DNA from 4 places in the Pantoea sp. Lu_F5_004 genome. Region 3 is predicted to be linked to each of the others. Evidence: predicted binding sites of a transcription regulator. Region 3 holds the regulator's gene; each other region holds the start of a gene.
What was found. The regulator CRP, encoded in region 3, controls carbon source genes, mostly activating them, when cyclic AMP is high. The targets are predictions, from matches to a motif close to ATGTGANNNNNNTCACAT.
Positions count from the first base shown of each region.

Region 1: a site for CRP is predicted at 1,756-1,773, ahead of ACR8BN_RS15515 (CdaR family transcriptional regulator). Genes of this name have one in related genera too.
Region 2: a site for CRP is predicted at 5,756-5,773, ahead of deoC (deoxyribose-phosphate aldolase). Genes of this name have one in related genera too.
Region 4: a site for CRP is predicted at 4,237-4,254, ahead of garD (galactarate dehydratase). Genes of this name have one in related genera too.

Region 1 covers NZ_CP194946.1:3,310,719-3,318,087, forward strand. Annotated here, with positions in the region: gene ACR8BN_RS15510 (DUF3461 family protein) at 48-440, shown strand; gene ACR8BN_RS15515 (CdaR family transcriptional regulator) at 501-1,658, opposite strand; gene degP (serine endoprotease DegP) at 1,843-3,288, opposite strand; gene dgt (dGTPase) at 3,423-4,913, opposite strand; gene mtnN (5'-methylthioadenosine/S-adenosylhomocysteine nucleosidase) at 5,006-5,704, shown strand; gene btuF (vitamin B12 ABC transporter substrate-binding protein BtuF) at 5,697-6,491, shown strand; gene ACR8BN_RS15540 (hypothetical protein) at 6,615-6,866, shown strand; gene erpA (iron-sulfur cluster insertion protein ErpA) at 6,897-7,244, opposite strand.
Region 2 covers NZ_CP194946.1:748,987-756,355, reverse strand. Annotated here, with positions in the region: gene mrdA (penicillin-binding protein 2) at 1-1,116, opposite strand, end outside; gene deoD (purine-nucleoside phosphorylase) at 1,336-2,049, opposite strand; gene deoB (phosphopentomutase) at 2,076-3,299, opposite strand; gene deoA (thymidine phosphorylase) at 3,394-4,722, opposite strand; gene deoC (deoxyribose-phosphate aldolase) at 4,785-5,564, opposite strand; gene ACR8BN_RS03595 (TatD family hydrolase) at 5,813-6,610, opposite strand; gene ACR8BN_RS03590 (patatin-like phospholipase family protein) at 6,607-7,369, opposite strand, start outside.
Region 3 covers NZ_CP194946.1:451,225-458,593, reverse strand. Annotated here, with positions in the region: gene ACR8BN_RS02115 (hydrolase) at 1-656, shown strand, start outside; gene ACR8BN_RS02110 (YheU family protein) at 661-879, shown strand; gene ACR8BN_RS02105 (phosphoribulokinase) at 941-1,810, shown strand; gene ACR8BN_RS02100 (OsmC family protein) at 2,370-2,774, opposite strand; gene crp (cAMP-activated global transcriptional regulator CRP) at 3,078-3,710, shown strand; gene ACR8BN_RS02090 (YccS/YhfK family putative transporter) at 3,768-5,843, shown strand; gene argD (bifunctional acetylornithine/succinyldiaminopimelate transaminase) at 5,845-7,065, opposite strand; gene ACR8BN_RS02080 (aminodeoxychorismate/anthranilate synthase component II) at 7,147-7,369, opposite strand, start outside.
Region 4 covers NZ_CP194946.1:893,385-900,753, reverse strand. Annotated here, with positions in the region: gene gudD (glucarate dehydratase) at 1-1,137, opposite strand, end outside; gene ACR8BN_RS04285 (enolase C-terminal domain-like protein) at 1,148-2,494, opposite strand; gene ACR8BN_RS04280 (MFS transporter) at 2,491-3,852, opposite strand; gene garD (galactarate dehydratase) at 4,427-5,986, shown strand; gene ACR8BN_RS04270 (flavodoxin) at 6,065-6,511, opposite strand; gene truC (tRNA pseudouridine(65) synthase TruC) at 6,524-7,303, opposite strand; gene ACR8BN_RS04260 (YqcC family protein) at 7,303-7,369, opposite strand, start outside.

The sequences.
Region 1 (7,369 bases), 1.2 Mb from region 3:
GTCATGAACAAATCTGCGCGCTTCTCACTTTTGATGGAAACAACGCTATGTATGACAATCTGAAAAGCTTAGGTATCAGTAACCCGGACGACATTGACCGCTATAGCCTGCGTCAGGAAGCCAATAACGACATTCTGAAAATCTACTTCCGCAAAGATAAAGGTGAGTTTTTCGCGAAGAGCGTCAAATTCAAATATCCGCGCCAGCGCAAAACGGTTGTTGCCGATCACGCGACCCAGGGCTACAAAGAAGTTCAGGAAATCAGCCCGAATCTGCGTTATGTCATCGATGAGCTGGACCAGATTTGCCAGCGCGATCAGGTTGAAGTGGATCTGAAACGCAAAATTCTGGATGACCTGCGTCACCTGGAAAGCGTGGTTTCCCACAAGATCACTGAAATTGAATCGGATCTGGAAAAATTAACCCGTAACGGTCGTTAATTTCCTGCCCGACCAGAGAGGCCAGCATTGCTGGCCTTTTTTATGCCGCAAATCTGCACTTCAACCCTGCTCATCCAGTTGCAAAGCGACATAGAGCAACAGCCTGTCATCAAAATGGCCAAGATTCAGTCCGGTCAGTTCAGAAATCCGGTTCAGCCGGTATTCCAGCGTATTACGATGAATGAACAGCGCACGCGCGGTGGCGCTCGGCTGAACGTTGTGGGTGAACCAGGCGATCAGCGTGCGGCGCAGCAAGCCGTTGTTATCCATGCTCTTGAGCTTCGCCAGTGGCCGGGCGAGCTCATTGGCCTGCCAGCCACCCCGCAGGCTGTCGAGCAGCACGGGCAGCACCAGATCCTGATAAAAATAGCTGCGTACCTCGGGCATACGTTGTTTACCCACCATCATGGTGGTGCGCGCTGTCCGGTAAGAGCGTGCGATGCTGCCGGGTCCGGTAAAGAAGTTGCCCAGCGCGATACGCATCCGAAGATGACCGCTCTCTTTCATCCGCTGTAGTAACTGCTCTACGCGGCGGCGATGATCCTCCTGATCGTAACGCCCATGCCCATTCAGAGCCGGTTTCAGCACCACCATTTCGGTCAGTGACACAATCGCGATCAGATTGTCCCGCTCCGGCGTGGTCAGCAGCGTTTGCAGCTGCTGTAACTCTGACATCGCGCTGTCGACGCCGAGCTGACCACTATCCACTTCCACCACGGCGACCACACGCGGCTGATTGAGATCGATCCCGAGCCGCTGCGCCCATTCGGTCAGCTGTGGCGACAGGGTATCGCTGCGGATCAGGTTCAGCACCAGCTCTTCACGCAGACGGCTGTCCTGCGCCAGCATATGCAGCAGCCGGGCCTGCTCCAGCATCATCTCCGCGGTCATGCAGACCAGCTCGCCATAATGCCGCAACGCCAGCGGCTCGCCGGTCAGACCGATTACCCCGACGATGTCACCATCAATGCGCAGCGGCAGGTTAATGCCAGGCCGCACGCCATGAAGATGCTTAGCCACGGCCTCATCGATGTCGACAACGCGCCCCTGAGAGAGCACCAGCAGTGCACCTTCGTGCAACTCCCCAATACGTTCCCGGTCACCGCTGCCGATAATCCGGCCCCGCGCATCCATCACGTTGACATTGCTGTCAATAATTTTCATGGTGCGCGCCACGATATCCTGTGCCAGCCGGGCATCAAGGTGATAGGTAGCCATCCATTACTCCTGAAAAAGAGGGGGAGAAACAGAATACGCATGCACAGCACGCAGAACATTGTGCAATTGCACAGAGCCAGGCCGTCATTTGCCGAATTTGCGGCGAGCATCACACTCTGATGAGGCAGAAAGTGGACATAAAAAAGGCGGACCGCAGTCCGCCTCTTCATCCGTTGCTGTTCTGTTACTGCATCAGCAGATAGATACTGCTGTCGCCGCGCTTTATATTCAGCGCCAGAACGGACGGCTTGCTGTCGAGAACTTTGCGCAGCTCACCCAGGTTGGTCACTACCTGCTGGTTAACGCCCTGGATCACATCGCCCTTTTTCAGGCCGATATGCGCCGCAGCACTGCCCGGTTTCACGTTATCAACCCGGACACCTTTGGTACCCGCTTCGATATTGCTGAGATCGGCGCCTTCAATGCCAGTGTAGATGGTCGCGGACTGCACTTTTGACTGGCTGCTCTGCTGCAACTTAACAGAGACATCGACCGGTTTGCCATCACGCAGCAGCCCCAGTTTCAGGGTGGTGCCAACCGGCAATGAGCCCACTTCCGCACGCAGCGAAGCAAAGCTGCTCAGCGGTTTACCGTTCATCGAGACAATGACGTCACCCGCCTTAATACCGGCTTTGGCGGCAGCTGAGTCTGGCAGCACCTGGCTGACAAAGGCACCACGCTGCGCATCGACCTTCATCGCTTTTGCCAGCTCAGAGTTCAGCTCAGTCCCCTGCACGCCCAGCTCGCCGCGTTTCACCTGACCAAACTCGACCATCTGTGCCGTCAGGTTTTTCACCATGTTGCTGGGGATAGCAAAGCCGATACCGATGTTGCCGCCATCGGGCGCCAGAATGGCGGTGTTAATCCCGATGAGTTCACCGTTGAGGTTAACCAGCGCACCACCGGAGTTGCCCCGGTTAATGGCCGCATCCGTCTGGATAAAGTTTTCGTAGTTTTCCACGTTCAGGCCACTGCGTCCCAGCGCGGAGACGATACCTGAGGTGACCGTTTCACCCAGACCATAAGGGTTGCCGATCGCCACGGTATAATCGCCGACGCGCAGGTTGTCAGAGTCAGCGATTTTGACTGCGGTAAGATTTTTGGCTTCCTGCAGCTGAATCAGTGCAATGTCAGAGCTGGGATCTTTACCGATGACTTTTGCGTCATAGCGGCGACCGTCGCTGAGCTGTACCTGAATTTTGGTGGCATTATTCACGACGTGGTTATTGGTCACCACATAGCCTTTGTCAGCGTTAATGATGACGCCCGATCCCAGAGCACGGAATTTTTCCTGCTGGGTATCAGGCACTGGCGCGCCGCCGTTACCGCCTGCACCGTCGCCGTTCTGGCACATCGGTGAACCCTGGAACGGGGAACCATCCTGGCAGAATGGCGAATTGTCGCCAAAGAATTGCTGAAACTGCTGCGGCATACGCGGGGTTTTCACCGTGGTGGTTCCCTCGACGCTGATACTGACCACAGACGGCATCACCTTCTCCAGCATCGGTGCCAGACTTGGCTGTTGCAGACTATCGGAAGAGGCCGTTTGCGCAGCAGAAACAGTAACAGGGGCGAGCGCCATGCTCAGGCTCAACGCCAGCGCACTTAACATTAAGGTCTTTTTTTTCATTTTTCGTTTCTCAATAAGATTACTGTTCAGACCATTGCTGTGGTCGGAAGGTGAGATAAATGTTTTAGCGCGAAGTTCCTTTAAAAGTTTAAGGCAAAAGTAAAAATTTATTCGCGCCCTTTACAATTGGCGGCTTATTCTACCGCCATCAGTCGCCGGTACTCATCCCATGCATAGAGATCGGTCATACCACTGATATAATCCTGAATGAGCCGGAAGCGATAATAACGTTCCCACAACAGACGCTGATATTTATGTTCCACAACCAGATTACGCATCTTATGCAAATAGGCTTTACGGTGTTTACCCGAGAGCTTATGAAAAAGCCGGGTTTCAATCGGATGCTGACGCAGGAAATCTTCATTTATCAGCGTGGTAAAGGCTTCGTAATTGAGGCGCATCAGCGGCTGATAGATCTCCAGCAGCCCTTTAATCACCCGGTAACCCTGTAACTCCAGCTGCTCGACTTCAGAATGATTAAAGACCTGCTGGCGCGCAACGGTTTTAAACAATTGCAGCAAGCGGCCCTCTTCACCCTCATCTTCCAGTAGCGCATGGTTAAAACTCCCATCGAATATAGCAGGAAGATTATCCACAAAACGTTTCACAGCATAGCTTACCAGCACGCTCTGAACATTTACGCGAAGTGACATAAAAAATTGATCGCTGCGGCTTCGGCGTTTTTTACTGCAGGCTTCACGCCAGGCTTCACCAATAGTCCGGCTGAAAGCGTCATTATTTTTAACCGGCCCCCAGGCTTTATTGAGAAATTCATACAAACTCTCAACATTAAAGATATCTTTTTCTACAGCGTCGTCCAAATCGGCAATACAATAGGAGATATCATCCGCAGCTTCCATTATATAAGTCAGCGGAAAACGGTGGTGCTCTTCCATATTGGTGGCAGCACGCAGGTCGGCAATATAATCCTGCTCAGAGAGATAAAACCCAGGCTTCTTCATGAGTACGCTAAATTCGGCGGGTTTTTCCCCCTGCCACCAGGCCGGCGCGGTATATTTCAGGATGCAGGCGACCTGAGAATAACTGAGATTCAGTTGCAGCAGCGTATGCACCATCCGGATCGCCTGCGCGTTACCTTCAAAGTGACAGAGATCCTGACGGATCATGGCGTTGAGTTGATCAAAGGCTTTACGCTGTGCTTCTCCTTCCACGCCGGCCACCAGCGGATCCACCAGCTCGGCTGAGAGGTTCTCTTCAAACCAGTCATTAATCGCCGCCTCGCCAAAATGGCCAAAAGGTGGATTACCGACATCATGCATCAGACAGGCCATCTCAATCAGACTTTCAAACGCGCCTTCCAGTTCATCAAGACCATACTGCCCCAGCCCGCCCTGCATCTTCAGGGTTTGCAGAATCTCTTTGGTGATGTAACGCCCGGTCTGCTGCACCTCCAGCGAGTGCGTCAGGCGGGAACGAACGGCAGCGTTGCGCTCAAGCGGAAACACCTGCGTTTTTTGCTGCAAACGCCGGATGGCGGCGGAGTTTATAATCCGTCCGCGATCGCTCTCAAAATGGCGCGTAATATAATATTCGCCTTCCGGTTCCTTGCGGCTGTTATAAGGGCGCGAGAAGCTGATCTTCTTCCTGAAATTGATCGCTGACATGGATTACCCCTTATTTTTTCGTGAATTAATCCCCTGAATGCCATGGTAGACTATGCCCTAAATTTTGATTCTTTACATTAGCGGAACTCACTATGAAAGCAGGCATTATTGGCGCGATGGAGCAGGAAGTCACACTGCTGCGCGACAAAATTGAAAACCGTCAAACGCTGTCGCTGGCGGGTTGTGAAATTTATACCGGCACCCTGCAGGGCGTTGAGGTGGCTCTGCTGAAATCGGGCATTGGTAAAACCTCTGCCGCGCTGGGTACCACGCTGCTGCTGCAGCTCTGCAAGCCGGATGTGGTGATCAACACCGGTTCGGCTGGCGGTTTAGCGCCCTCGCTCAGCGTCGGCGATATCGTGGTGTCAGAAGAAGTGCGTTATCACGATGCTGACGTCACCGCTTTTGGTTATGAGCCGGGTCAGATGGCAGGTTGTCCGGCCGCGTTTGTGGCAGACAGCAAGCTTATCGCCGCTGCAGAAGCCTGTATTCAGCAGCTGGATCTGAATGCCGTACGCGGTCTGGTGGTCAGCGGTGATGCCTTTATCAATGGTGCCGAACCGCTGGCGCGCATTCGTAATCTGTTCCCGCAGGCGATTGCCGTTGAGATGGAAGCCACCGCTATCGGCCATGTCTGTCATCAGTTCCAGGTGCCTTTTGTGGTGGTCCGCGCCATTTCCGACGTGGCCGATAAGCAATCTCACCTCAGCTTTGATGAGTTCTTAAGCGTTGCGGCGAAGCAATCTTCGCTGATGGTGGAGAACCTGCTGGCGCATCTGGCGCGTGGCTAAAACGCTACTCCTCTGCTGGCTGCTGCTGTTAAGCGGCAGCCTGCTGGCTTCCCCGCCACGCGTGATTACCCTCTCCCCTCACCTTACCGAACTCGCATTTGCTGCCGGGATTACCCCGATTGCGGTCAGCGCCTGGTCCGACTATCCGCCGCAGGCCAAAAAGATTGAACAGGTCGCAAACTGGCAGGGCATCAAGGCTGAACGTATTCTGCAGCTTAAGCCGGATCTGGTATTAGCCTGGCGAGGCGGTAATCCGCAGCGGCAGATTGACCAGCTACAGGAGCTCGGCGTGCCGGTTAAATGGATTGATCCGCTGACGCTGGATGAGATGTTCACGGCGCTGGCCGATCTGGGCCACTGGAGTCCCAGACCGGAGCAGGCAACTCGCGCTGCCCGCCAGTTACGTCAGCAGGAAGCCGCGCTGCGTCAGCGCTATGCTCATCTGACTGCGGTTCCGCTTTTTTTGCAGTTTGGTCAGCAGCCCCTGTTTACCGCCGCCAGAGCCACGCTGCAGAATGAAATTATTACGTTATGTGGCGGCAGGAACATCTTTGCTGACAGCCGCGTCATCTGGCCGCAGGTCAGCCGTGAGCAGGTGCTGATGCGCCATCCTCAGGCCGTTGTGACGGGTGGCAGTGCGCAGCAGGCGGAAAACATCCGGGTGTTCTGGCGACCGCAGCTGGATGTACCGGTGATTGCCATCAACGAGGACTGGCTTAGCCGGCCAGGCCCGCGACTGCTGCTGGCAGCGCAGCAACTCTGTACGGCCCTGCATCCCGATGAATAAATCGGCGAATTGATTAAAGTCGCTGCGATTTTTGCCGTTGATCAATACCAGAGACGAACGCGCCACGTATGCTCGCCGTCCTTTTAGCGCCCCGGCGCTTTTTTAAAACACCAGGAACCTTATATGACCAGAGCACTGCTGCTGGCCATAGGGCTGTCGATCGCCGGTTCTGCCTTTGCAGGATCGATAAATGGCTCTATTGGCGCCAGGCTTGTCATCTATTCACGCTGTGAAATCAACACGGCTAACGGTCAGCCCGCACCGCAGATCAACTGCGGCAGACAGGCAAGCGCGCAGCCGCGCGTAACAAACGGCCAGATTCAATCGCAGGGAAGTGTGAAGCAAAGTAACCGGCTGGTCACAATAGAATGGTAAACGAGGCCGTCTGTATGACGGCCTGCATTATCAGATACTGAAGGAAGAGCCACAGCCACAGGTGGTTTTGGCATTCGGGTTGGTCACGATAAAGCGTGAGCCTTCCAGACCTTCCGTGTAATCCACTGAACCGCCCACCAGATATTGCAGGCTCATCGGATCAACCACCAGTGAGACGCCCTGCTTTTCAATGGTCATGTCGCCATCATTCATCTGATCGTCAAAGGTGAAGCCGTACTGGAAACCACTGCAACCGCCACCGGTGATATAGACGCGAAGTTTCAGCGCCGGGTTTTCTTCGTCGGCAATCAGGTTCTTCACCTTGGTGGCTGCGGCGTCGGTAAACTGCAACGGCAGTGCTACTACTTCATCACTCATGTTTTACTCCGGTAAACGCCCAGGTCAGAAAACGACCTTAATTACGCTATTATCAGCCAGCACCTCAGCGCAATCAAGCTCTGCCCTTCGCACTCTGTGCCGCATTCACTCCTGTTAAGGGCACA
Region 2 (7,369 bases), 300 kb from region 3:
GCCGTGCCCGCTCTTTTTCCAGTCGCGATAGCGCCGGTCCGTGCCTGGCAGCGTCCAAGTGGGTGCGCCAAAGAATTGCGACTGCGGCGTAATCACATGAGTCAGCAGCGCCGACATCGCCATGTAAGGCTTCACCGTGGAGGCGGGCGGATAGAGTCCCTGCGTGACGCGGTTAATCAGCGGCAGATCTTTGTCCTGTAGCAGCTTTTTGTAGGCCTGATAGCTGATGCCTTTTACAAACGGATTGGGGTCGTAACTGGGGCTGGAGACCATCGCCAGCACGGAGCCGTCGTGCGGATCTTCAATCAGCAGCGCCGCACGCTGCCCCGCCAGCAGGCTTTCCACATACTGTTGCAGGTGCAGATCCAGCGTCAGCGTCAGGTTTTTACCCGCGACCGGCGGCACCTCTTTCAGCACCCGTACAATGCGGCCATGATTATCCACTTCCACTTCCTGATAACCCGGCTTGCCGTGCAGCAGCGCTTCGTAATAGCCCTCAATCCCCTGCTTACCAATGTTATGGTCAGCCGCATAGTTTTCGGCGATGCCTTCCGCATTCAGCCTTTTATAGTCGTTATCGTTGATTTTCGACACATAGCCGATCACATGCGCCAGATCCGCGCCATAGGGATATTCACGATCCTGGTAGGTCTCAATGCTGGCGCCGGTGAAGTGAAACTGATTGACCGCAAAGCGGGCGACCTGCTCTTCGGTCAGCTCCTCTTTCAGCACCACCGGCTTGTAACGGCTGGTCTGCTTCAGCGCATGGCGGAAGGTGTCGATTTCGTCCGGCGTCAGATTAACGATCGGCGTGAGTGCCCGCAGCGTGGCGTCCATGTCGCTGATTTTGTAAGGCGTCAGCGTAATGGCGTACCAGCTGACGTTTCGCACCAGCGGAATGCCATTGCGGTCATAAATCAGCCCACGCGTCGGCGCAATGGGGATCATTTTGATGTCGTTCTGGTTAGAGCGCGTCTGGTAATAGCCATGGTCGCGCACCTGTAAGCGAAAAAGGTTTACGCCAAGAATGGTGAAACAGAGACAGACCAGAGCAAAGGCTATTGCAGCGCGGCGGGCAAACAGCTTCTCTTCAGCTTCGAAGTTACGAAAGTTCATCAGGGGGCATTATCAGGCGATTAATTATTATCTGTTATTGCGCACCATGATAAAGCGCGATCGCGGGCGTGCCAGCGCGAAGATGCACAAGCCTGAGCAAAAGTGTGTCATTTGATGTGAATGTTACCGGGACGGCGAGGCGGGAAAATGCAGATCCCCCGGTTAAGGGGGATCTGCGCAAGGGGATCGGGCAGCAGGCGTCAATGCCTGCCACGCTGATTAATCACCCAGCAGAACAGACTCCAGCGCAATCTTGATCATGTCGTTGAAGGTGGTCTGACGCTCAGCAGCGGTAGTCTGCTCGTGCGTACGGATGTGGTCTGATACGGTACAGATGGTCAGCGCTTTAGCACCGAACTCTGCGGCCACACCGTAGATACCTGCAGCTTCCATCTCAACGCCGAGGATGCCATATTTCTCCATCACGTCGAACATCTGCGGATCCGGAGTGTAGAAGAGATCGGCAGAGAAGATGTTACCTACGCGCGCTTCAACACCCAGGTTTTTCGCCGCATCAACCGCGTTACGCACCATGTCGAAGTCAGCAATCGCAGCAAAATCGTGATCTTTGAAACGCATACGGTTCACTTTGGAATCGGTGCAGGCACCCATACCAATCACGATGTCACGCAGTTTTACATCGGCACGCACGGCACCACAGGAGCCCACACGGATGATCTTTTTCACGCCGAAGTCGGTGATCAGCTCTTTGGTATAGATGGAGCAGGAAGGAATACCCATTCCATGGCCCATTACAGAGACTTTGCGGCCTTTATAGGTGCCGGTGTAGCCCAGCATCCCGCGCACGTTGTTCACTTCTACCGGATTTTCCAGGAAGGTTTCAGCGATGTGCTTTGCACGCAGCGGATCGCCAGGCATCAGCACGACGTCTGCGAAATCGCCCATTTCAGCATTAATATGAGGGGTTGCCATTGTTTAATCCTTATTAAATTGCTGATTTACAGCATGTTCTTGCCATAGTCCATCTCGGACAGGCCAAAATAGTGTGCAATTGTCTGACCAATATCGGCGAAAGTTTCGCGGTAACCGAGTGAACCCGGCTCGACTTTCGGTCCGTAGATAAGAATCGGAATGTGCTCACGCGTGTGTTCAGTGCCTTCCCACGTCGGGTCACAGCCGTGGTCAGCGGTCAGGATCAGAATGTCATCTTCTCCGACTAACTCCATCAGCTCAGGCAGACGACGGTCAAACAGCTCCAGCCCGCCCGCATAACCGGCAACATCACGACGATGTCCCCAGGTTGAGTCGAAATCAACAAAGTTAGTGAAAACAATCGCCTGATCCGGCGCGGTTTTCATCTCCTGAATCGTCGCGTCAAACAGCGCATCCAGACCGGTCGCTTTGACCTTTTTGGTAATGCCCTGCTCAGCATAGATATCGGCGATTTTACCCACGGAGATTACGTGACCGCCCTTCTCATCCACCAGCTTTTTCAGCATGGTGGCGGATGGTGGCTCAACTGCCAGGTCGTGACGATTGCCGGTGCGCTCGAACTGACCCGCTTTGTCACCCACAAACGGACGGGCGATAACGCGGCCAATGTTGTATCCACCTTCGGTCAGCTCTTCACGGGCGATTTCGCACAGTGCATAGAGACGATCAAGACCAAAGGTCTCTTCGTGACAGGCGATCTGGAATACGGAGTCCGCAGAGGTATAGAAAATCGGCTTGCCGGTTTTCATGTGCTCTTCGCCCAGCTGGTCGAGGATCACCGTACCTGATGAGTGGCAGTTACCGAGATAGCCCGGCAGGTCGGCACGCTCAACCAGCTTGTCCAGCAGTTCCTGCGGGAAGCTGTTCTCTTTGTCGCTGAAGTAGCCCCAGTCAAACAGCACCGGCACACCGGCGATCTCCCAGTGGCCTGACGGCGTATCTTTACCTGACGAAAGCTCGCTGGCGTAAGCATACGCGCCGGTGATTTTCGCCTCAGGATCCAGACCTGCCGGGAAGCGGCCGGTCGACAGCTCTGCGGCTTTGCCCAGACCCAGCGCGGTAAGATTAGGCAGATGCAATGGGCCTTTACGTCCCTTGTCTGCTTCACCCCTGAAACAGGCTTCGGCGATGTGACCTAACGTATCCGAACCTGCGTCGCCGAATTTATCGGCATCTTTACTGGAGCCAATTCCAAAGGAATCGAGAACCATAATAAAAGCACGTTTCATGCAAGTCTCCTGCGCATTGGCGCGTGACAAGTCAAAAAAAGCGATCAGATCAGTATACCCGAATGCATCGCGGCTGGCACCGGTTACCGGTCAGTTAGCTGATATCGCTCACACGGCGATAGACAACCGGCGTCTCAGCCGGGGCGGAATCACCGAGCACCAGCGCGGCTTTGACCGCCGCGGCGGCCTGCTGCCATTTGTCTTCGCTGCTGGCGTGAATGATCGCCAGTGGACGCTGCGCATCGGCACGTTCGCCCAGGGTGATCATGTCGCTTAAGCCGACGCTGTAATCAATGCTGTCGCTGGCACGCTGACGTCCGCCGCCCATTGCCACCACCGCCAGACCCAGCGCACGGGTATCCATGCTGCTGACGATGCCTGGCTGGTCGGCATACACCGGCTTGCTCAGCATTGGCGCGGGCAGATAAGCGTCGTAGCGTTCCACGAAATCGGCAGGTCCCTGCTGGGCAGCGACCATACGACCAAATATCTCGGCTGCTTTGCCGTTGTCCAGCACCGTCATCAGCTTCTGACGCGCTTCGGTGTCGCTGGCGGCCAGTTTGCCGGAGACCAGCATTTCGCTGCAGAGCGCCAGCGTCACTTCCAGCAGGCGCGGATTCCGCTCTTCGCCGGTCAGGAAGCGAACCGCTTCACGCACTTCCAGCGCGTTACCGGCTGAGGAGGCGAGAACCTGGTTCATATCCGTCAGCAGTGCGGTGGTCTGGCAACCTGCGCCATTGGCGACGCCAACAATCGACTGCGCCAGACTTTCTGACGCCTCATAGGTTGGCATAAACGCGCCGGAACCCACTTTGACATCCATCACCAGTGCATCCAGCCCTTCTGCCAGCTTCTTCGCCAGAATCGAGGCGGTAATCAGCGGGATCGAATCGACGGTGGCGGTGATGTCACGCGTGGCGTAGAAACGCTTATCCGCCGGTGCCAGCGAGCTGGTCTGGCCGATAATCGCCACACCGACCTGCTTGATGATCTCGCGGAAGCGGTCATCACTCGGGAAGATATCGAAGCCCGGGATCGCTTCCAGTTTATCCAGCGTGCCACCGGTATGACCAAGGCCACGACCCGAGATCATCGGGACATATCCGCCGCAGGCCGCGACCATCGGCCCTAACATCAGCGACGTCACATCGCCGACGCCGCCGGTCGAGTGCTTATCCACCACCGGGCCATTGAGATTAAGTGATTTCCAGTTCAGTACCGTACCGGAATCACGCATCGCCATGGTCAGCGCGACCCGCTCAGGCAGCGTCATGTCGTGGAAATAGATGGTCATCGCCAGCGCGGCAATCTGACCTTCCGAAACGGTGTTATCACGCACGCCATTGATGAAGAAGCGAATCTCCTCTTCAGTCAGCGCATGGCCGTCACGTTTTTTGCGAATTATTTCTTGTGGCAGGAACAAGGTAACCCCCTGGTTCAGGGAAATCAGGATGGGGAACAGGCGGTCAGCGACCGCCTGAAGGATCAGTAACCCGCTTTGCTGGTGTCGCTGTCATGACCCAGGGTGTTGAGCAGGCTCGCCAGCAGGCTTGATGCACCAAAGCGGAAATGACGCGCATCGGCCCAGTCGGCACCCAGCGTCTCTTCAGCCATTTTCAGATAGATAGCGGCATCTTCAGCGGTGCGCACGCCACCAGCGGGCTTAAAGCCAACCTGCTGGCTGACGCCTTTATCGCGGATCACGTTCATCATGATCTGCGCCACTTCAGGCGTGGCGTTAACCGGCACTTTACCGGTAGAGGTTTTAATGAAATCGGCACCGGCATCAATGGCAATCTCAGAGGCCTGACGGATCAGCGCTTCCTGCTTCAGTTCACCGGTTTCGATGATCACTTTCAGCAGCACATCTGCTTCGGCACAGGCGGTTTTACAGGCTTTCACCAGATCGAAACCGACCTGACTGTTACCGGCGATCAGTGCACGATACGGGAACACCACATCCACTTCATCGGCACCGTAGGCGATAGCGGCGCGGGTTTCTGCCAGCGCAATATCAATGTCGTCATTGCCGTGCGGGAAGTTAGTCACCGTGGCGATGCGGATCTCCGGAGTTCCCTGCTCGCGCAGCGTTTTACGGGCAATCGGAATAAAACGCGGATAGATACAGATTGCGGCGGTGTTGCCTGCCGGGGATTTGGCCTGATGACACAGGGCGATCACTTTTGCGTCAGTGTCGTCGTCATTCAGGGTGGTTAAATCCATCAGTTTCAGGGCGCGCAGGGCAAGGTTTTTGATATCGGTCATGAGGCTCTCCAAAGGATCGGGGTGCAACCCACCGGCTCGCCGGCGGAATGTTATAATAATAACACTCTGATGCGGCCTGATATGTGCCAGGAGTCACATAGGAATAAGAAATTAGTGCAACATTGCCACGTTTACTGTGACTGACATTACAGATAACGGTACCTGATGGTCATTATACGCCAGCGGGTGCAATGTTACTATTATCACATTTAAGCGCGAAGGCTGCAGGTCGGGTGAGACGCGGGCGGTCAGTTGCGCAGCGCCGGGAAAGCGGGATCGAGCTGAAATAGCTGCTGACTGTTGTGCCACAGCGCATCGGCAATCTCCTCCGGTGACTCTTCTCGCAGGCTGCAGAGCACCTCCCACACCTGACGCGCCCGCTCCGGACGATTAGGCTGGCCCTGAAAGCCCTGCAGCGGCATATCGGGTGCGTCGGTTTCCAGCAGCAGCGAAGAGAGCGGCAGCTGCGCCACGGTCTGACGGGTTTTGCTGGCGCGTTCATAGGTAATGGTCCCGCCGATGCCAATCGCATAACCCAGCTTAATAAAGGCCTGCGCCTGCTGCAGACTGCCCGCAAAACCATGCACCACGCCACGGCGCGGCAGATCGTAACGACGCAGAATCTGCGCCAGTTTGTCATGAGTGCGGCGCGAATGCAGGATCACTGGCAGCTGATACGCTTTCGCCAGCTTAAGCTGCGCCTCAAGAAAGCGTTGCTGCTTATCAAACTGCGGATCGTCGCGATAGAGATCCAGCCCGATCTCGCCGATCGCCACCAGCTTACGCGGCCGCTGTTGCAGTAAGGTTTCCAGCTGGTCGAGATGGGCCTCCTGATGATTTTCGATGACGATCGGATGCAGGCCCAGCGCGGCATAGAGCGGCGGATGCGCCGCGGCTAACGCGCAGATCCGCTCAAAGCGGCTGGCATCGATCGCCGGAACAATAATCTTTTCCACGCCCGCTTCTGCAGCACGTGCCAGGCTGCCAGAGATATCCCCTTCAAACGGCGGGAAATCGAAGTGGCAGTGCGTATCGATAAACTTCATGCCAGCGATCCTTTGTCGTAATCAGCATCATTATCCGCCAGCGGCGGTGTGATGATGAGGCGGGTATCGGGTGCATTGGCTGCCGGAGCAGGCGGCGTTACGATACGCGCCGTGGTCATCGGTTCCGCATCACTCAGCCACTGGCCCAGCGTGGCGAGGAAATAGCGACCGCAACGCCGTCCCAGATGATAATCCTGATTCAGTGAAGCGATGCGGCTCCCCAGCGCACTGCTGGCCAGCGCATGCGGCGGAAAGATTTCGATAATGCGCAAATCATCGGGCGGATTCTCAATGAACTGCTGAATTTCCCGATAACTCTGCTCATGCTTATTCAGCACGTTGATCATCGGCTGCAGTGCGCCGGTGCTGAGCCAGCGTTCCATCCGCTTAAACCATTTCGGGGTGTAGAACATCTGTGAGGGCACGGTGCGGATCACCACAATGGTATCAGCGCCACGGCGGGCGGCTTCACGCACCGGAATCGCATCGCTGATGCCGCCATCAAGATAGCTGATCCCTTCCAGACTGACTCCCAGCCGGTAAAAACCGGGAATGGCACTGGAAGCTTTAATCAGATCCAGCCAGTTATCAGCGGTCGGGTTGAAGTAGCCGGGCGTGTAGTCGTCACTGCGGCAGGCGCACATATAAAACTCGCGGCCGCTGGAGAACAGCTGTTCCGCGCTGCTCATCGCCAGCGGAAATTCACTGCGGGTAATATCTATCAGCCAGTCGAGGTCGATCAGATTGCCACCACGCACA
Region 3 (7,369 bases):
ACCGTATCTATCACTCCGGCGAAACCGAAGATGCCCGCTTTTTTCTGCACTGGCTGCGCACCCGCTGGGGCCGCGTGCCCACCGCCGCGGTCGGTTTCTCGCTGGGCGGTAACATGCTGGGCTGCCTGCTGGGCCAGCAGGGCGCAGCCGCTGAGGTAGACGCGGGGGTCATTGTCTCCGCTCCGCTGCTGCTGGAGCCCTGTAGCCTAAAACTGGAACGCGGCTTCTCACGCGTCTATCAATACTATTTGCTGGCGCAGCTCAAGAAAAATGCCCGCCGCAAACTGCACGCCTGGCCGGATACGCTGCCGGTCAATCTGGCACAGCTTAAAGCGCTACGGCGACTACGCGATTTTGATGATGCCATTACCGCCCGCGCCCACGGTTTTCTGGATGCGGCCGATTACTATCATCGTGCCAGCGCCATGCCCTGGCTGAAGCACGCAGAGAAACCGCTGCTGATCATCCACGCCAAAGATGATCCTTTTATGAGTGATGAGGTGATCCCGCACAGCAGCCAATTATCTGCCACTATTACTTATCAACTGACACCACACGGCGGCCATGTAGGTTTTGTTGGTGGGACATTACGCCAGCCTGAAATGTGGCTGGAACAGCGTATCCCCCAGTGGATCGCCCCTTTTCTGGATAACTGATCTCGTGATTATTCCCTGGCAACAGGTCTCACCTGAGACCCTTGAAAATCTGATTGAAACCTTTGTGCTGCGCGAAGGCACGGACTACGGAGAGCAGGAACGCAGCTTGATTGACAAAGTGGCTGATGTGCGACGTCAGCTGGAAACGGGTGAAGTGGTACTGGTGTGGTCGGAACTGCACGAATCGGTCAATATCATGCCGCGCAAAGAATTTCGTGGCTGATGCACCCAACGGCATTTCGTGTTAACAATGCCTATTGCCCGACCTCACAGGGAGCTTTTCTATGTCTGCACGTCATCCCATTATCGCGGTGACTGGTTCCAGCGGCGCAGGGACCACCACCACCAGCGTGGCGTTTCGCAAAATCTTTCAGCAGCTCGATCTTCATGCGGCGGAGCTGGAAGGTGACAGTTTTCACCGTTTTACCCGCCCTGAAATGGATATGGCGATTCGTAAGGCGCGCGATTTAGGACGTCATGTCAGCTACTTCGGCCCGGAAGCCAATGACTTTGGCCTGCTGGAGCAGAGCTTTAAAGAGTATGGTCAGAGCGGACAGGGGCAGTCGCGTAAATATCTGCACACCTACGATGAAGCGGTGCCGTGGAATCAGGTGCCCGGCACCTTTACGCCGTGGCAACCGCTGCCGCAGAACACCGATATTCTCTTCTACGAAGGGCTGCACGGCGGCGTGGTAACGGCGCAGCACAACGTAGCAGAACAGGTTGATCTGCTGGTTGGCGTGGTGCCGATTGTGAACCTGGAGTGGATTCAGAAGCTGGTGCGCGACACCGGCGAGCGCGGCCATTCACGTGAAGCGGTCATGGATTCGGTAGTGCGCTCGATGGAAGATTACATCAACTTCATCACACCACAGTTCTCACGCACCCATATCAACTTCCAGCGCGTCCCGACGGTCGATACCTCAAACCCGTTCGCTGCCCGCGCTATTCCGTCACTGGATGAGAGCTTTGTGGTGATCCACTTCCAGGCGCTGGAAGATATCGACCTCCCCTACCTGCTGGCGATGCTGCAGGGCTCGTTTATCTCGCACATCAATACGCTGGTGGTGCCTGGCGGCAAAATGGGTCTGGCGATGGAGTTGATTATGGGCCCGCTGGTGAAGCGGCTGATGGAAGGTAAGCGAATAGAGTAAGAGGTCAGCAAAAACCGCTCTGAGAGCAGATGTCTTTCACAAAGATGGTAAAACTGGTTTTCCTGCGGCTAAAGACTTACCGCTGAGCAGGCTTCAGGGAGCATACACCTTTCGCAAAGACGCAAAACCGCCATCCCTGGCCCGCGATGCTTTGCTACAGGTATATGCTCCCTTCGCTTCACGTCCGGCAACCGCATCCGGTTTCAGGAAGGTCGCTACAGACAACGCCTGGGCAGAAAGAATCTGGCAGCAATAGATAAGTTCAACACGCCGGGAACCGGGTCAGAAGAGGAAAGCGTCCCGCCGCCCGGATAAAAACGCCGGGAGCGTTTTTGAACAACGCAACGCGTTGGCCCGGCTACGGGCGCGCCTCAGGGATGAGGTGCGTAATCGCGCGGGCCGAGCGGCCAGAGATTGGCTTAAGCGACTTTCCGATCTGACCCGGTTCCCAGCGCAGGCACAGTATCAAAGCGGATTCCCGATGCAGGCACAGTCTTAAAGCAACCTGAATCAGATACTGGAAGTGAAGTTAGCAGGTCTGCAATGACCCCTGCGGCTACTACAGCTCAATCACTTCATAGCTATGCGTAATGTTGACGCCTTTACCCAGCATGATGGCCACAGAGCAATATTTTTCAGCAGAAAGATCCACGGCGCGTGATACCGCTTTATCCTGGAGCGCTTTACCACTCACGATAAAATGCAGGTTGATGTGCGTAAAGATTCGCGGCGCCTCTTCACGACGTTCTGAGGTCAGTTTTACTTCACAATCAGCCACATCGTTTCGGCCTTTTTGCAGAATTGATACCACGTCAATCGCACTGCATCCGCCCGCCGCCATCAGCACCATCTCCATTGGGCTGGGCGCTTTATCACCCGAATTTCCATCCATCAGTATCTGATGGCCGGATGAGGATTCTCCGAGGAATGTCAGCCCTTCTACCCATTTCACTCTTGCCTGCATGATTTTTGCTCCGGAATACGCTGTTTTGTCGCCAGAGTACGCTTTCGCCTGGTAAACAGCAATCCAGAGAAATCCGCCCGTAGCTGAAGCGAGACAACAGAAGACAGTCGGCAAAAGCTGTGCTACAAACAGTGCTGAAAATATTTTTCGTCACCCGATGACGAAGGCGGGAAGGATGATGCGCACTGCGCCTGATGCGGCCCGAATAATTTCCTGAAATGGAAACGCTTGAAGCTTTCACCGCCTGACAGGGAAAACTGCCCCCTGTATTTTGGGCACGATTACAACAGAGGATAATAGCGAATGGTTCTCGGCAAACCGCAAACAGACCCTACACTCGAATGGTTCCTGTCCCATTGCCATATTCACAAGTATCCATCCAAAAGTACGCTGATTCACCAAGGTGAAAAAGCAGAAACGCTTTACTACATCGTGAAAGGTTCCGTCGCGGTTCTGATTAAAGATGAAGAAGGCAAAGAGATGATTCTTTCCTACCTGAATCAGGGCGATTTTATTGGTGAACTTGGCCTGTTCGAAGAAGGCCAGGAACGCAGCGCCTGGGTACGTGCGAAAAGCGCGTGCGAAGTGGCGGAGATTTCTTACAAGAAATTCCGTCAGCTGATTCAGGTTAACCCTGACATCCTGATGCGACTCTCATCGCAGATGGCGCGTCGCCTGCAGGTGACGTCTGAAAAAGTGGGTAACCTCGCTTTCCTCGACGTAACCGGACGCATTGCACAGACCCTGCTCAACCTGGCGAAGCAGCCAGATGCCATGACGCATCCCGACGGCATGCAAATTAAAATCACTCGTCAGGAAATTGGCCAGATTGTTGGTTGTTCACGTGAAACCGTGGGCCGTATTTTGAAGATGCTGGAAGATCAGAACCTGATCTCCGCACACGGCAAAACCATCGTCGTTTACGGCACCCGCTAATTCCTGTCACCCACGGCGTGATGGCAACATCACGCCGTTATTGTTTGTGTTGGGCCGATGTGGCGTCGAATTATTTACCATCCTGAAGTTAACTACGCCTTGCGGCAAACGCTGGTGCTCTGTCTGCCAGTGGCGCTGGGCTGGCTGGCTGGCGACCTGCAAAAAGGTCTGCTGTTCTCATTAGTGCCCGCCTGCTGCAACATTGCCGGTCTGGATACCCCGCATAAACGCTTCTTCAAACGCCTGATTGTTGGCGGCAGCCTGTTTGCCCTCGGCAGCTTTCTGATGCAGTGGCTCACCCTGCATGCTATTCCGCTGCCGCTCATCCTGTTTGCCATGCCCTTATTGCTCGGCGTTACCGGGGAGATCAGCCCGCTGCATGGTCGTCTGCTGCCCGGCACCCTGATTGCCGCCATCTTTACCCTGAGCCTGATTGGCCGCATGCCAATCTATGTCCCCCCGCTGCTCTATATCGGTGGCACGCTGTGGTACGGGCTGTTTAACTGGTTCTGGTTCTGGCTGTGGAAAGAGCAGCCGATGCGCGAAAGCCTGAGCCTGATCTACCGCGAGCTGGCTAACTACTGCGACGCAAAATATACCCTGCTGACGCAGCTGACCGATCCGGAAAAGGCGCTGCCGCCGCTACTGGCCCGTCAGCAGAAAGTGGTCGATCTGATTAACACCTGTTATCAGCAGATGCATATGCTGTCGGCAAGCCGCGATCACAGCCATAAACGGCTGACGCGCGCCTTTCAGGTGGCGCTGGATCTGCAGGAACATATCTCGGTCAGCCTGCATCGGCCGGAAGAGGTACAGAAACTGGTCGAACAGAGCCACGCCGAAGCGGTGATCCGCTGGAATGCCAAAACCATCTCGGCCCGGTTGCGGGTGCTGGCGGATAACATTCTCTATCACCAGCTACCCGATCGCTTTGCGATGGATAAACAGCTCGGCGCGCTGGAGAAAATCGCCCATCAGCATCCCGACAATCCGGTGGGTAACTTCTGCCTTTACCACTTCAACCGCATCGCGCGGGTTCTGCGCACCCAGAAACCCCTTTATCAGCGTGATCTGATGGCTGATCGCCAGCGCCGTCTGCCGCTGTTACCGGCGCTGCGCAGTTATCTCTCGTTCCGCTCATCGGCCCTGCGCACTGCCGGCCGGTTTGCGGTGATGCTGATGCTGGGCAGCGCGCTGGCGCTGTTCTTCAACATCCCCAAACCCTACTGGATCCTGATGACCATCATGTTCGTCAGCCAGAACGGCTACAGCGCTACCCGTGTCCGCATTCAGCACCGGGCGCTGGGCACTTTTGCCGGTCTGGTGATCGCGGCTGCCACGCTGCGCATGGCGGTGCCAGAGTCGCTGGTACTGCTGATCATGCTGGCGATTACCTTTATCAGCTATCGCTTTACCCGCCAGTTCTATGGCTGGTCGATGATTGGTTTTACGGTCACGGCGGTTTACTCGCTGCAATTGCTGTCGCTGAATGGCGCGCAGTTTCTGCTGCCGCGACTCATGGATACGCTGATGGGTTGTCTGATCGCTTTTGGCGGGATGCTCTGGCTGTGGCCGCAGTGGCAGAGCGGCCTGCTGCGGCAGAACGCCCATGACGCACTGGAAACCTATCAGGATGCGCTACGGCTGTTGCTGGGTGACGAACAGTCACCAGAGAAACTGGCTTATCAGCGCGTGAAGGTCAATCAGGCACACAATGCGCTGTTTAACTCACTGAATCAGGCGATGCAGGAACCCGCGTTCAACTCCCGCTATCTGAGTGATATGCGGCTCTGGGTCACGCACAGTCAGTTTATCGTCGAACATATCAACGCTATGACGATTCTGGCGCGGGAGCACACCATGCTCACTGCCTCGCTGGCTGAGCGTTACCTGCAATCCTGTGAAATCGCGCTGCAGCGGTGTCAGCAGCGGCTGGAATATGATGGTGAAAGCTCACAGGTTAACCTGCTGGATGACCTGGAAAATATCAGTGAGGGACCGATCACGGTGGTGGAGCAGCATGTACGGCGCATTCTCGATCATCTGAGCGTGATGTACACCATTTCATCGCTGGCGTGGAACCAGCGGCCGCAACATGGCCGCTGGCTGATCAGACGCTTACGTAAAAACTAAGCTAGCCGTTGAGCACGTTGCCGACGGCCGTGGCGAAGCGGCTCATGCCCTCTTCGATGTCGGCAGGCTCAATGATCAGTGACGGGGCAAAACGCATCACGTCGGTTCCGGCAACCAGCACCATCACGCCTTCTGCGGCCGCGGCATTCAGGATGTCGCGTGCTTTACCGGCATGCTGCGGTTTCAGCGCCGCGCCAATCAGCAGACCCTTGCCGCGAATATCGCTGAAGAGATCATACTTCGCATCGATGGCCTGCAGCGCCGTGACAAAGTGCTGACGACGTGTCTCAACGCCTGCCAGCACGTCCGGCGTATTGATAATATCAAGCGCGGTTTCGGCGATGGCGCAGGCGAGTGGATTGCCGCCATAGGTGGTGCCATGCACGCCCGGCGCCATGGTCGAGGCGATATCGTTAGTGGTCAGCATGGCGCTGACCGGGAAACCGCCGCCCAGCGCTTTGGCTGAGGTCAGAATATCGGGCTGGACGCCATAATGCTCATAGGCGAACAGCTTGCCGCTGCGCCCCATGCCGCTCTGCACTTCATCCAGCACCAGCAGCGCCTGATGCTGATCGCAAAGCTCACGCAGTCCCTGCATAAATTCCTGCGTTGCGGGCACGACGCCGCCCTCACCCTGAATCGGTTCAACCACAATGGCGCAGGTGTGATCGTCAATCACCGCTTTCACTGCGTTCAGGTCATTGAATGGCACATGGACGATATCCGCCGGTTTAGGCCCGAACCCGTCAGAATATTTTGGCTGTCCGCCGACCGTGACGGTAAACAGCGTCCGGCCATGAAAGGCGTTATGAAAGGCGATGATCTTACTTTTGAACGGGCTGTGACGTTTGCATGCGTAGTAGCGCGCCAGCTTAAAAGCGGCTTCGTTGGCTTCGGCCCCGGAGTTAGCGAAGAAGACCCGCTCAGCGAAGGTCGCCTGAATTAACTTACTGGCAAGACGCAGCGCCGGTTCGTTGGTGAAGACGTTGCTGGTATGCCACAGCGTCTCGCCCTGACTTTTCAGCGTCTCCACCAGCGCAGGATGGCAGTGTCCTAGTGCGGTGACGGCGATACCACCTGAGAAATCGATATACTCTTTGCCCTGCTGATCCCATACACGACTGCCCTTGCCTTTTACCGGCACGAACTGCGCAGGTGCATAAACAGGCAAAATAACGTTATCGAACGTCTCCCGCGTGACCGCAATTTTTTCCGCTGCCATTGATGACCCCATTTAGATGATTGATGTGCAACTTTGAAATAATAATCACAAAATATGCATAAAAAATCACTCAAAGGCAACTTATTGCTCAAGGAAATTACGCAGCAGCTGATGTCCCTGCTCGCTGAGAATGCTTTCGGGATGGAACTGCACGCCTTCCAGCGCCAGGGTTTTATGGCGGAATCCCATAATTTCGTCAGGCTCGCCGTCACGCACCGTCCAGGCAGTCACCTCGAATGCATCAGACAGGGAGTCGCGCTGTACAATCAGCGAATGGTAGCGGGTTACAGTAAGCGGATTATTC
Region 4 (7,369 bases), 440 kb from region 3:
TGGCTCTTTGGTCAGGCGCTGATTGCCCTCCTGCCAGATCCAGTGGGTATCAATGGCGGTGATCGCGCCCGGCGCGGCAGCGGCGACGTGGGTGAACATCGCCAGCGAAATATCGAAGTGGTTATTGGAGTGCGAGCCCCATGTCAGGCCGAAGTCGTGACACATCTGTGCTACCCGCACCGAACCCTGCATGGTCCAGAAGTGCGGATCCGCCAGCGGAATGTCCACCGACTGCAGCGACAGGGTATGGCCCATCTGACGCCAGTCGGTGGCGATCATATTGGTGGCGGTTGGCATGCCGGTGGCGCGGCGGAACTCCGCCATCACTTCACGGCCGGAGTAGCCCTGCTCCGCGCCACAGGGATCTTCTGCGTAGGCGAGCACATCTTTGAGCTGTTTGCCGAGCATGATCGCCTCGTTGAGCGACCAGGCCCCGTTGGGATCAAGGGTGATACGGGCTTCAGGAAAACGCTTAGCCAGCGCAGTAACCGCTTCGGCCTCTTCGCCGCCGCGCAGTACGCCGCCTTTGAGTTTGAAATCGTTGAAACCATATTTCTCATACGCCGCTTCCGCCAGCCGCACCACCGTCTCCGGGGTTAGCGCTTCTTCGTGGCGCAGGCGATACCAGTCGCACGGATCGCTCTCCTGGCTCTGGTAAGAGAGGGACGTTTTGCGGCGGTCGCCGATGTAGAACAGATAGCCGAGCATCTCAACGCGGTCGCGCTGTTGTCCGTCGCCCAGCAGCGAGGCCACATTAACTTCCAGATGCTGACCCAGCAGGTCGAGCAGCGCCGCTTCAATGCCGGTCACCACATGAATAGTGGTGCGCAGATCGAAGGTCTGGGTGCCGCGCCCGCTGGCATCGCGGTCGGCGAAGGTGCTGCGCACCAGGCTGAGAATGTTTTTGTATTCGCCCACGGTTTTGCCAATCACCAGCGACGCTGCGTCTTCCAGCGTCTGGCGGATTTTTTCGCCGCCCGGGATTTCGCCGACGCCGGTGTGTCCGGCATTATCTTTGATAATCACAATGTTGCGGGTAAAGAATGGCGAGTGAGCGCCGCTGAGGTTCAGCAGCATGCTGTCGTAGCCTGCGACCGGAATAACCTGCATGGCGGTGACTTTCGGTGTTGAACTCATCTCCTGCTCCTTATGCTGTTGCTCGGCCAAATGCCGGGCGTTTGCGATCAAATGTCCAGCCGGGGACCAGATATTGCATCGCCGTGGCGTCGTTACGTGCACCGGCGGGCAGTGACTGATAAAGCTGATTGGCTTTGTTTACCTGCTCCCAGTCGAGCTCAATGCCCAGACCCGGCGCATCCGGTACGGCAATTTTCCCATTGCGGATTTGCAGCGGATTTTTCGTCAGGCGCTGATCGCCCTCCTGCCAGATCCAGTGGGTATCAATCGCGGTAGGATTGCCTGGCGCCGCCGCACCCACATGGGTAAACATCGCCAGCGAAATATCGAAGTGGTTATTGGAGTGGCAGCCCCAGGTGAGGCCCCACTCATCGCAGAGCTGCGCGACCCGCACGGCACCGCTCAGCGTCCAGAAGTGAGGATCCGCCAGTGGAATATCGACCGCATTGAGCATCACCGCATGATTCATCTCGCGCCAGTTGGTGGCGATCATATTGGTGGCCACCGGTAAGCCGGTTGCGCGCCGGAACTCGGCCATCACTTCACGTCCCGAATAGCCCTGCTCCGCGCCGCACGGATCTTCAGCGTAGCTCAGCACATCCTGCATCCCTTTACACAGCGCTATCGCCTCGTCCAGCAGCCAGGCGCCGTTCGGATCGACCGTAATGCGGGCGTCGGGAAAGCGCTGCTTCAGCGCCGCCGCGGTGGCAATCTCCTGCTCGCCCGGCAACACGCCGCCTTTGAGCTTAAAATCTTTGAAGCCATATTTATCCGCAGCCGCCTCAGCCAGCCGTACCACGGCATCGCTGGTCAGCGCTTCCTGATGACGCAGGTGATACCAGTCGTGGCTGGCCTGCTCACCACTCAGATAGGGCAGATCGGTCTTGCGGCGGTCGCCGAGATAGAACAGATAGCCCAGCACCGTCACCTCATCACGCTGTTTACCTGGCCCCAGCAGTTCAGCCACCGGTACGCCCAGACACTGTCCCAGCAGATCGAGCAGCGCTGCTTCCAGCGCGGCTACCGCGTTGACCCGCAACTCAAAAGTCCAGGCACCGTTGCCAAAGGTAGTGAAGTCAGCCGACTGATTGCCTTTGTGCACCTGCTGCACCAGACGGTTCATTCGCGCAATCTGCTGGCCTTTCACCTGCGGAATCGCCTCTACCAGCGTCTGATAGATGGTGTCGCCGCCGGGGGCTTCACCGACGCCGGTGTGACCGGCGCTGTCGGTGAGAACCACAATATTGCGGGTAAAACAGGCGTTGTGCGCACCGCCAATATTGAGCAGCATGCTGTCATAACCGGCGACCGGGATAACCTGCATCTCAGTAATCACCGGCGAACTTTGCGTATTCATAATGCATCCTTACCGGGCCAGGTTTTCAGTTCGACACGTTTGATGTCGCCCGCGATCACCAGGAAGCTGAATGCGGCAACAAAGGCATGAATACCGACATAGATCAGCGCGCCTTCAAAAGAGCCGCTGGTGGCGATGATGTAACCGATGGCGATAGGCGTCACGATGCCAGAGAAGTTACCGAACATGTTGAACAGACCGCCGCTCAGGCCACTGATCTCTTTCGGCGCGGTATCTGCCATCACTGCCCAGCCCAGCGCACCGATGCCTTTACCAAAGAACGCCAGTGCCATGAAGAACACTACCACCCATTCGGTATCGGTGTAGTTACACATCACCATCGAAATAGAGAGCAGCATGCCGAGCACGATCGGCGTTTTACGCGCAATATTCAGGGAGCCGGTTTTACGCATCAGCCAGTCGGAGATCACCCCGCCCAGTACGCCGCCGAGGAAGCCGCACACCGCCGGAATCGAGGCAATAAAGCCCGCTTTGAGAATCGACATGCCGCGCGCCTGTACCAGATAGACCGGGAACCAGGTGATAAAAAAGTAGGTTAAGGCGTTAACACAGTACTGACCGAGGTAGATACCCAGCATCATGCGTGACGTCAGCAGCTGTTTGATCTGGAACCACTTCTCGTTCCAGCTCACTTTGCGGCTATCCTTTTTGACATCCATGTTGATCAGCGCACCGCCCTGCTCCATGTACTCCAGTTCGGCTTTATTCACGCCAGGGTGATCGGTGGGATCGTGGATCACTTTCAGCCAGATGAAACTGAGGATGATGCCCAGGCCGCCCATGAACCAGAACACGTGCGCCCAGCCCACGGAAGAGACCAGCCAGCCCATGATGGGCGCGAAGATGACGGTGGCGAAGTATTGAGCCGAGTTGAAGATCGCCACGGCCGTGCCACGCTCCTGCGCCGGAAACCAGGCCGCGACAATGCGGCTGTTGCCAGGGAAGGAGGGCGCTTCGGCCAGTCCCACCAGGAAACGCAGAATAAACAGCGACATGATAATGCCGAAGCCGCTGAACAGATCGACGAACCCTTGCAAAAAGGTAAAGAGCGACCAGGTAAAGATGCTCCAGAAATAGACGCGTTTTGAGCCGAAGCGGTCAAGCAGCCAGCCGCCCGGAATCTGACCAATAACATACGCCCATGAGAAGGCTGAGAAGATATAGCCGAGTCCGACCGAATCGAGGCCAATATCTTTTGACATCGCCGAACCGGCAATCGAAATGGTTGCGCGGTCACCGTAGTTGAATGAGGTGACGATAAATAACATCACCACAATCCAGTAACGGGCATTGGTGCGTTTCTGCACCGTTTCCGCGGTCTGGCTGAAACTATTCATGATGCACTCCTGAAATATAGCGTGAGCTACATTCGCTCTGACTGCATACACATCGCGTTGGGTATCAGAGAGAAGTTGGGTTAAACACGGCGATCTTTTTGTTTTGGCAAACTTTATTTATTCATCCGGCGTCTGGCAGCCGCGGCAGGTAATACGTCCAGGCAACCTCTTTCGGATGAATAATACGTCGTGACAGATAACCTGACTTTGGCTAACGGAACTCAGTATAAGAACAGCCTGTGGCGATCACATTGGCGCATCGCCCTGGAATAATCGCCGTATTGAAGTGATTGTCTGGCGGATGCACAAAATCCTGCGGTATAGCTCACGAAAGTGGCAAATACCCGTGCAAAATCCGCCCCGGATAACGCTTTCCCCCTCTGTTTGTGAGGGTCTTCACTTGCTTTTGGATAATCGACCCAAAACAGCGAGGTGAATTGCCTTAATGGTGGTCATTTGCACAATGCACGACCCGCCCCGCCTCCCTATACTGAAGCTGGCAAACAAGGGCGTGACAGGTCAGATTATTAAAGCGTGCCGCACAAGTACGGTACGACAGACAGGAAGGTGAGCGATGAACCCAAAAACAGATGAACAACCGCTCTATATCAAAGTCCATGAGCATGACAATGTGGCGATTGTGGTTAACAGCCTCGGCCTGCCAGCCGGTACGCAGTTTGCGGATGGCCTGACCCTCACAGAGCATGTGCCGCAGGGCCACAAAGTGGCGCTGAGCGCGATTAATCAGGGTGCAGAGATCGTGCGTTATGGCGAAGTCATTGGCTATGCATTGCGGGATATTGCCCAGGGCAGCTGGATTGATGAGTCACTGGTCGCGCTGCCGGAAGCCCCTCCGCTGGAGAGTCTGCCGTTAGCTACTCAGGTTCCACCTGATTTGCCGCCGCTGGAGGGCTATACCTTTGAAGGTTACCGCAATGCGGATGGCAGCGTAGGCACGCGTAACCTGCTCGGCATCACCACCAGCGTCCACTGCGTGGCCGGTGTGGTGGATCATGTCGTACAGATCATTGAACGGGAGTTACTGCCGCGCTATCCGAATGTGGATGGTGTGGTTGCCCTGAACCACCTTTATGGCTGTGGTGTGGCGATCAACGCACCCGCGGCGGTCGTGCCGATTCGCACCATTCATAACCTGGCGCTGAATGCGAATTTCGGTGGCGAAGTGATGATCGTCAGCCTCGGCTGTGAAAAGTTACAGCCAGAGCGTCTGCTGACTGGCACCCCCGACGTGCAGGCGATTTCGCTGGACGATCATGACATCGTGCGTCTGCAGGATGAAAAGCTGGTGGGCTTTGGCGCGATGGTCAATGAGATTCTGCAGGTGGCGGAGCGTCATCTCCAGCGGCTGAATCAGCGCCAGCGCGAAACCTGCTCCGCAGCAGAACTGATTGTCGGCATGCAGTGTGGTGGCAGCGATGCGTTTTCGGGCGTGACGGCAAATCCGGCAGTGGGCTTCGCCTCTGATCTGCTGGTGCGTTGCGGTGCCACCGTGATGTTCTCGGAAGTCACTGAAGTGCGTGATGCGATTCACCTGCTGACGCCGCGGGTGATTAATCAGGAAGTCGGTAAGCGCTTACTGGAGGAGATGGCCTGGTATGATAATTACCTCGACCAGGGCCAGACCGATCGCAGCGCTAACCCGTCGCCGGGCAATAAAAAAGGCGGGCTGGCGAACGTGGTGGAAAAAGCGCTTGGCTCGATCGCAAAATCGGGACGCAGCGCCATTGTTGAAGTGCTCTCGCCCGGCCAGCGGCCCACGCGACGCGGATTGATCTACGCGGCGACGCCAGCCAGCGATTTTGTCTGCGGTACGCAGCAGCTGGCATCCGGTATCACCCTGCAGGTGTTTACTACTGGTCGCGGTACGCCTTACGGTCTTGCCGCAATTCCGGTGATCAAGATGGCGACGCGTAATGCGCTGGCGGAGCGCTGGCACGATCTGATGGACATCAATGCCGGGACGATTGCTACCGGTGAAGAGAGTATTGAGCAGGTGGGCTGGCGACTGTTTGAATTGATTCTGGATATCGCCAGTGGCAGAAAGCAGACCTGGTCCGATCGCTGGGGCATTCGTAATCAGCTGGCGGTGTTTAACCCGGCGCCTGTCACCTGATATTGCACTCAACGGACGTCGTCGTGTGCGCAACACAGGCTTATCTCAGCTAAGGCAGAGATAAGCCTGGCGTGGCAATCAGAGCTGCGCGCCCCAGGCTTCAACCCACGGCGAGGTTACCGCCTCCGGTTCCGGATTTTCAGTGGCATCAACCAGTAACACCTCGCCGACCCGCTGAGCGCCCTGCTCCTGCAGCAGCGCGTCAAAGGTTTTACCCGCGCCACAGAAATGGTCATAGCTGCTGTCACCCAGCGCAATCACGCCATAGCGCAGCGCGGGCTGATGACCGAGCTGATCTTTAATCGCATGGAACAGACCTGAAATCGTGTCGGGAAAATCGCCATGCCCGGTAGTAGAAGTGACGATTAACGCCACGTCGCTGGCATAGTTTTGCCAGTCAGCCAGCGTCGGATCGTCAAACACCGTTACGCTGTGCCCCTGCTGCTGCAGAATGGGCTCTGCTTCTTCCGCGACCAGCAGCGCATTGCCATATACCGTACCTACAAAAATGCCAATCTTAGCCATCTGCTTTCTCCGTTATTCTGAAACGTTATCCTGTCCTGGCGCTGCGTCAAACTCAACCCGCGGCACCTCAGGAATGCGATCCTGCCAGCCAAACTGGTTCATCAGGTTCTGCCAGACGCCATCCAGTCCGGCGCGAAGCAACAACGGTTCACCGGTCACCGGATGAGTTAATGCCAGGCTGCTGGCGTGCAGCATCAGGCGGTTAGCGCCAAAATGTTCGGCAGCCCCCCGGTTCTGACGCAGATCGCCGTGCGCCGAATCGCCAATAATCGGATGACGCAGGTGTGACATATGACGACGCAGCTGATGCTTGCGACCGGTTTTAGGAGCCAGTTCAACCAGGCTATAACGCGAAGTGGGATAACGGCCAATGCCGACCGGCATCTCGACCGTTGCCAGTGACTGATAATCGGTGACCGCGGGCTGTGCGGTGCGCGCTTCCGTGGCGTGTTTATCGGCAATTTTATCCAGCTCTTCCACCAGCGGATAATCGAGCGTCCCGCTGCTCTCCAGCCAGCCGCGAACCACAGCGTGGTAGGTTTTCTGCATCTGGTGCTGTTCAAACTGCAGGGAAAGCAGACGTCCGACTTCACTGGAGAGCCCCATCAGCAGTACCCCTGACGTGGGCTTGTCGAGACGATGCGCCGTAAATACATGCTGCCCAATCTGATCACGAACGGTCTGCATCACAAACACCGTTTCATGGCGATCCAGCCAGCTGCGATGAACCAGCCAGCCGCTGGGCTTGTTGACGGCAACCAGCCACTCATCCTGATAGAGTATCTCCAGCATCAGTGGGCAGCATCCGTGATTAACGCATCAAGTTGACGCAGGGTCAGCAACAGCGGCGCAATACCC